2 linked regions of the Pararoseomonas sp. SCSIO 73927 genome follow. The protein of the gene in region 2 interacts with the protein of the main gene of each other region in a pairwise test. Links are inferred from orthologs where the notes say so. Each region holds a gene or a part of one and is shown on either strand. Other genes may lie near its edges.

What was found. Proteins that work in one complex are often made in the same cells at the same time.
Region 1: the proteins of VQH23_RS17920 (region 2) and VQH23_RS02645 interact in binary tests that used the Escherichia coli proteins (3 or more experiments, as listed by UniProt). The link is inferred for Pararoseomonas sp. SCSIO 73927 from one-to-one orthologs.

Annotation. Positions count from the first base shown.
Region 1 is NZ_CP146232.1:548,658-551,950, reverse strand. Bases 177-3,142 are described here. They hold VQH23_RS02645 (acyl carrier protein), read left to right. Parts: upstream 177-1,522; coding sequence 1,523-1,762; downstream 1,763-3,142. Other genes in these bases: fabF (beta-ketoacyl-ACP synthase II), read left to right, coding at 1,906-3,142; fabG (3-oxoacyl-[acyl-carrier-protein] reductase), read left to right, coding at 579-1,316; VQH23_RS02655 (GNAT family N-acetyltransferase), read left to right, coding at 177-579. Outside these bases: fabD (ACP S-malonyltransferase), read left to right, coding at 1-115; more of VQH23_RS02655, read left to right, coding at 112-176; more of fabF, read left to right, coding at 3,143-3,189; endolytic transglycosylase MltG, read left to right, coding at 3,225-3,293. UniProt on the Escherichia coli protein: Carrier of the growing fatty acid chain in fatty acid biosynthesis.
Region 2 is NZ_CP146232.1:3,801,377-3,804,626, forward strand. Bases 139-3,061 are described here. They hold VQH23_RS17920 (YbgC/FadM family acyl-CoA thioesterase), read left to right. Parts: upstream 139-1,347; coding sequence 1,348-1,776; downstream 1,777-3,061. Other genes in these bases: VQH23_RS17915 (ABC transporter substrate-binding protein), read left to right, coding at 139-1,259; tolQ (protein TolQ), read left to right, coding at 1,946-2,710; tolR (protein TolR), read left to right, coding at 2,715-3,061. Outside these bases: VQH23_RS17910 (hypothetical protein), read left to right, coding at 1-46; more of VQH23_RS17915, read left to right, coding at 114-138; more of tolR, read left to right, coding at 3,062-3,250.

The sequences.
Region 1 (3,293 bases), 3.3 Mb from region 2 along the record:
CGAGGTCGGCTCGGGCAAGGTGCTGACGGGGCTGATGAAGCGGAACGCGCCGGAGGCCACCGCCACCGCCTGCGGCACGCCTGCCGAGATCGAGGCGGTGCTGAGGTCGCTGTGAGCGACGGCATGGGCGGCGCCGCCCACCTCACCGTCGAGGACGCGGCGGACCCGGGGGCCCGCGCGGCCGTGCTGGACGGGCTGATCGCCTTCAACACGGCCCGGACCGGGCCGGGGATCTTCGACGCAACGCCCCTGCTGGTGGTGCTGCGCGACGGTGCCGGCGCCCCGATCGGCGGGCTGGTGGGGCGGAACCGGGCGGGCTGGCTCTACGTGGAGCTGCTGCACATCCCGGAATCCCATCGCGGCCAGGGCCTGGGGCGGGAGATCCTGGGGCGGGCGGAGGAGGAGGCGCGCGGGCGCGGCCTCACGGGTGTCTGGCTCGAGACCTACGCCTTCCAGGCGCCCGGCTTCTACGCCCGCATGGGCTACACCACCGTGGGCACGCTGCCCGGCTGCCCGCCGGGACAGGCGTGCCACTTCCTTGCCAAGCGCCTCGACGGCGCGCCCCTGGAGACCCCGTGATGTTCGACCTGACCGGCAAGACCGCCCTCGTCACCGGCGCCACGGGGGGAATCGGCGCGGCCATCGCCCGCGCGCTGCACGCCCAGGGGGCGAAGGTGGCGCTCACCGGGCGGCGGGAGGCGGAGCTGGCCTCGCTCGCCTCCGAGCTGGGGGAACGGGCCTTCGTGGCCCCGGCCGACCTCTCCGATCCCGCCGCTCCGGCCGCGCTGGTGGAGAAGGTGGAGGCGGAGTTCGGCGTGCTGGACATCCTGGTGAACAATGCCGGGCTGACGCGGGACGGGCTGGCGCTGCGGATGGGCGACAAGGACTGGTCCGACGTGATCGAGGTGGACCTGACCGCCCCGTTCCGCCTGGCCCGCGCCTGCCTGCGGGGGATGATGAAGCGGCGCACGGGGCGGATCGTCTCCATCGCCTCCATCGTCGGCGTCACCGGCAATCCCGGGCAGGCGAACTACGCCGCGGCCAAGGCGGGGCTGATCGGGATGAGCAAGGCCCTGGCCCAGGAGGTGGCGCCGCGCGGCGTGACGGTGAACGTGGTGGCGCCGGGCTTCGTCAAGACCGCCATGACGGACGCGCTGAACGACGCCCAGAAGGCCGCGCTGATGGGCCGCATCCCCATGGGCCGGATGGGCGCTTCCGAGGACATCGCGTCCGCCGTGGCCTACCTCGCCTCCGACGAGGCGGCCTGGGTGACGGGGGTGACGCTCCACGTCAACGGCGGCATGGCGATGATCTGAGAGGGGGATCTGGGAAGGGGAAAGGGTGCGAGCGGGAACAACGGTCCTTGAACCGGGCCTCCCGCCTCCCCTCCTTCGGCCTAGGCCGCGTGACAGAGGCGTGCTAAGGCGCGCGCCCAATGTGCCCGGGCGCCGACCTGCGACCTTCGCCCGGCCGCATGAACGGGTTTCCGGCGGGCAGCCGCCATCAGGAGAGAGCAAACGCGATGAGCGAAACCGCCGAGAAGGTGAAGAAGATCGTGGTCGAGCACCTCGGCGTCGAGGAGGCGAAGGTGACCCCGGAGGCGTCCTTCATCGACGACCTGGGCGCGGACAGCCTGGACACGGTCGAGCTGGTGATGGCCTTCGAGGAGGCCTTTGGCGTGGAGATCCCGGACGACGCGGCCGAGAAGATCACGACCGTCGGCGACGCCATCACCTATATCGACGCGCACAAGACGGCCTGAAGGCCCAACCGTGACCGGCGGGCCGCCCATCCCGGGCCGGCCCGGCCGTAAGTTCATGACGCGCGGCGGGGCCGGTTCCACCGGCCACCGCCAGGCCCCGCAGGAGTGGCCGGGCCCTCGGCGCGGGTAGGGAGTAAGCGAGAGTGTTCGGTCAGCTCACGGCCCCGCGCCGCGTCGTCGTCACCGGCATGGGAATTGCCAGCCCGCTGGGCCTTGGCGTGGAGCATGTCTGGAAGCGGATGCTGGCCGGGGAATCCGGCATCACCGCCATCCAGGGCTTCGACGTGTCCAACCTGCCCGCGAAGATCGCGGGCACGGTGCCGGTCGGCACGAAGGCCGATGGCGCGCTGGACCTGGCGGAGTGGATCCCCGTCAAGGACCAGAAGAAGATGGACCGCTTCATCCAGCTCGCGCTGGTGGCGGCCACTGAGGCGGTCGAGGATTCCGGCTGGGTGCCGGAAACGGAGGAGGATCGCTACGCCACCGGCGTGATGATCGGCTCCGGCATCGGCGGGCTGCAGACGATCTACGAGGCCTCCCAGCTCATCGCGGCCGGCAAGCACCGCCGGCTCTCGCCCTTCTTCATCCCCTCGGCGCTGATCAACCTCGCCTCCGGGCATGTCTCCATCAAGTACGGCTTCAAGGGACCGAACCATTCCGTGGTGACGGCCTGCGCGACCGGCGTGCACGCGCTCGGCGACGCATCGCGGCTGATCGCGCTCGGCGACGCCGACGTGATGGTGGCCGGCGGGGCCGAGGCGGCGGTTGTCGAGATCGGCATGGCCGGCTTCGCCGCCTCCCGTGCGCTCTCCACCGCCTTCAACGACACGCCGGCCGCGGCGTCCCGCCCCTGGGACAAGGACCGGGACGGCTTCGTGATGGGCGAGGGCTCGGGGGTGCTGGTGCTCGAGGAGTACGAGCACGCCAAGGCCCGCGGCGCCAAGATTTACGGCGAGGTGATCGGCTACGGCATGTCCGGCGACGCCTATCACATCACGGCGCCTGCCGAGGGGCATGAGGGCGCCTTCCGGGCGATGAAGGCCTGCTTCCGCTCCTGCGGCCTGTCGCCGGAGGACGTGCAGTACATCAACGCCCACGGCACGAGCACGCCGCTGGGCGACGACCTGGAGCTGCAGGCGGTGGAGCGGCTGTTCGGCGATGCCGCCAAGGGCGTGGCCATGTCCTCCACCAAGTCGGCGATCGGGCACCTGCTGGGCGCGGCGGGGGCGGTGGAGGCGATCTTCTCCCTGCTGGCCATCCGCGACGGCGTGGCGCCGCCGACGCTGAACCTGGAGGAGCCCTCCCACCCCTCGGTCATCGACCGGGTGGCGAAGGAGGCGCAGCCGCGCAAGATCGAGGTGGCGCTGTCCAACTCCTTCGGCTTCGGTGGCACCAACGCCTCCATCCTGTTCAAGGCCGCGGCCTGAACCCTACTTCCTGCCGCTGAGGGGATTGCCCGCCGATGGGACGTGCGATCCGTGGGCTGCTGATCCTGGTGCTGATCCTCGGCCTGGCCGGGGGCGGCGCCTTC
Region 2 (3,250 bases):
TTCCGGTGCGCCGCCTGTCCTCGGCCGGGGCGGGATAGCGGGCTGACCCAAGGCTTGCGGGGCGGCACGAGGGCCGTTACCTGCGAGCCGTTCGCATCAGCCGGAACCGCGCCGTGACCGCAGCCACGATCCCCAGCCTTCCGCGCCGCGCCCTGCTTGGGGCGCCGGTGGCTCTCGCGGCCGGGCGCGCGGTGGCCCAGGCGGGCGCGCAGGGGGGCTGGCCGCGCCGGGTGCGGGACCTGCTCGGCCGTGAGGTGACGGTGACGGCACCGCCCCGCGCGGTCCTTCTCGGCGAAGGGTTCCAGCTGCTGAACCTCGGGCTGATCCTACCGGACCCTGTTTCCATCGTCGTCGGGATGGGGGGTGAGCTGGCCCAGGTGAACCCGGCGGGCGAGGCGACGTATCAGCGCCGCTTCCCCGCGCTGGAGCGGATCCCCAGGCTGACGGCCGCGGTGGGCCAGGGCTTCCCGGCGGAGCGGGCCCTGGCGCTGCGGCCGGACCTCGTGATCCTCAGCACCTGGCAGGCGAACCTGCCGGAGATGCGGCGCGCGGTGGAGCTGCTGGAGGGCACGGGGGTGCCGGTGGTCTACATGGACATCTTCCAGCAGCCCGGCCGCAACACGCTCCCGAGCATCCGCCTGCTCGGGGCGGTGCTGGGCGCGGAGGAGAGGGCGGAGGCCTATGCGCGCTTCTACGAGGAGCGGCGGGACCGGATCGCGCGGCGGGTGGCGGAGGCGGGCGGGCAGGGGCCGCGCGTGCTGCTGGCCGCCTTCCCGGGCCGCTGGCCCTGCTGCTGGTCCCCGGGAGCGAGCGGCGGCGACGGGGAGTTCCTCGCCATGCTCGGCGCGCGGAACGTGGCGGAGGGGCTGACGGGCAATCCGCGCGGCGGCAGCATCGCGATGGAGCGTGTGCTGCTCTCCGAGGCGGAGGTGTTCATCGGGACGGGGCTCTACGCGCCGGGCGACGCGGCGGGGATCCAGGTGGGGCCGGGGGCGCCTGCCGAGGTGGCGCGGGCCAGCCTGGAGCGGGTGCTGCGGGCGCCGGAGTTCTCGGCCTTGCCGGCGGCGCGATCGCGGCGGGCGCTTGGGATGTGGAACTACTTCAACGCCCTGGCCGCGAACATCGTGCAGCTGGAGGCGATGGCGCGGGCGATCCGGCCGGAGCTTTTCGCCGATCTGGACCCGGCGGCTACCCTGGCGACGATCAACCGGGACTTCTCGGCGGTGCCCTATGAAGGGACGTTCTGGACGGAGCTCTGATCCTCACCCCGACGGGGGGTGCGGCGACGCGGATCGGCTCTGCGGCCCCCCTGGGCGGACGCGACGAATGGCGCTAGGGGCGGGCGCCATGGCCGTGCACCGCTATCCGATCCGCGTCTATTTCGAGGATACCGACGCCGGCGGGGTGGCCTACCACGCCAACTATCTCCGCTGGGCGGAGCGGGCGCGAACGGAATCCTTGCGTGACATAGGGTTGCCGCATCATCTTTTGATGGAACGTCATGCTTCGTTGCTTGTGGTGCGCCGCATCGAAGTGGCGTATCTGCGGCCCGCGCGGCTGGATGACCTCGTGTTCATCGAGACGCGGATCCTGAAGGCGGGGGCCGCCTCGCTGGATGTGGGGCAGGACGTGGTGGCGGAAGACGGGGGCGTGCTGGCGCGGCTGACGGTCGGGCTGGTCTGCGTCTCCCGGGAGAGCCTGCGGCCGGTGCCGTTGCCGGAGCCCTGGCGCTCCGCGCTGCGGCCGGCGCCGGCTTCCGGTCCGGCGGCCGGCTGAATTTGGCCGGGCGAAGTTGGGCTTTGCGGTGGCGGGGCTGCCGCATTGCCGCTTTCCCGGCCGGGCAGGTTCCGGCGGGGATGATGGTGTGGCCCGAGAGGGCCTGGGGGGCGCCGGGGGGCGCCAGGGGATGGCGCTCGGTGCGGGCGCGTGAACGAGGAGGCCGCCCGTGAACGGTGGTGTGACTGCGCAGAACCTGGCCGCGGCCGGGCACGACCTCTCGCTCTGGGGGCTGTTCCTCCAGGCGGACTGGATCGTGAAGGCGGTGATGATCGGGCTGCTTCTCGCCAGCGTCTGGGTCTGGGCCGTGGTGTTCGAGAAGTGGACGACGATGCGGCGGGTGAACCGCGCGGCCGACGCCTTCGAGGACAAGTTCTGGTCCGGCGGCAGCCTGGAGGACCTCTACCGCACGGAGGGGGAGCGGCCGACGCACCCGATGGCCGCCGTCTTCGGATCGGGCATGCGGGAGTGGTCGCGGGCGGCCGATATGGGCCTGACGGGCGCGCTGGCCATGACGGGGATGAAGGAGCGGGCGGACCGGGCCATGAACGTGGCCATCAACCGCGAGATGGACGGGCTGGAGAAGTGGATGACCTTTCTCGCCTCCGTCGGCTCCGTCGGGCCCTTCATCGGGCTGTTCGGCACGGTCTGGGGCATCATGAACTCCTTCTCCGCCATCGCGGGGATGAACAACACGAACCTTGCCGTGGTGGCGCCGGGCATCGCGGAGGCGCTGTTCGCCACCGCCATCGGCTTGGTGGCGGCCATCCCGGCGGTGCTGGCCTACAACAAGATCAACACGGACCTGTCGCGCTTCACCGGGCGGCTGGAGGGCTTCGCGACGGAGTTCGGCGCCATCCTCTCCCGCCAGGCGGACGAGGCGCCGGCGGCGCCCCCGCCGAACGCTCCCCCGCGGCAGCCGGCGCAGGTCTAGGGCGATGGCCGCCTCGATCCAGACCGGAGGCGGGCGCGGCGGGCGCCGCCGCCGGCCCATGGCCGAGATCAACGTCACCCCGCTGGTGGACGTGATGCTCGTGCTGCTGATCATCTTCATGGTGGCGGCGCCGCTGATGACGGTGGGCGTGCCGGTGGACCTGCCGAAGACCCAGGCGGCCGCGCTGAACCAGGAGCAAGAGCCGATCACCGTCTCCATCAACCCGGAGGGGCGGATCTTCCTGCAGGAGACGGAGGTGCAGGCAGAGGGGCTGGTGCCGCAGCTCCGCGCCATCATGGAGAACCAGCCGCAGGGCCAGCCGGAGCGGCGCATCTTCGTGCGCGGAGACCGGAGCATCGCCTACGGCAAGATCATGGAGGTGATGGGGATCGTCTCCTCTGCCGGCTTCTCCCGCGTCGCGCTGCTGGCGGAGCAGCCGGCGGGCGCGCCGGCCCGCCCGGCCGGCGCCGCGCCCGCGCGCGGGGCGGCCCCTGCCGCCACCGCCCCTGCCGTCACAGCCCCGGCGGCCCCGGCGGGCGC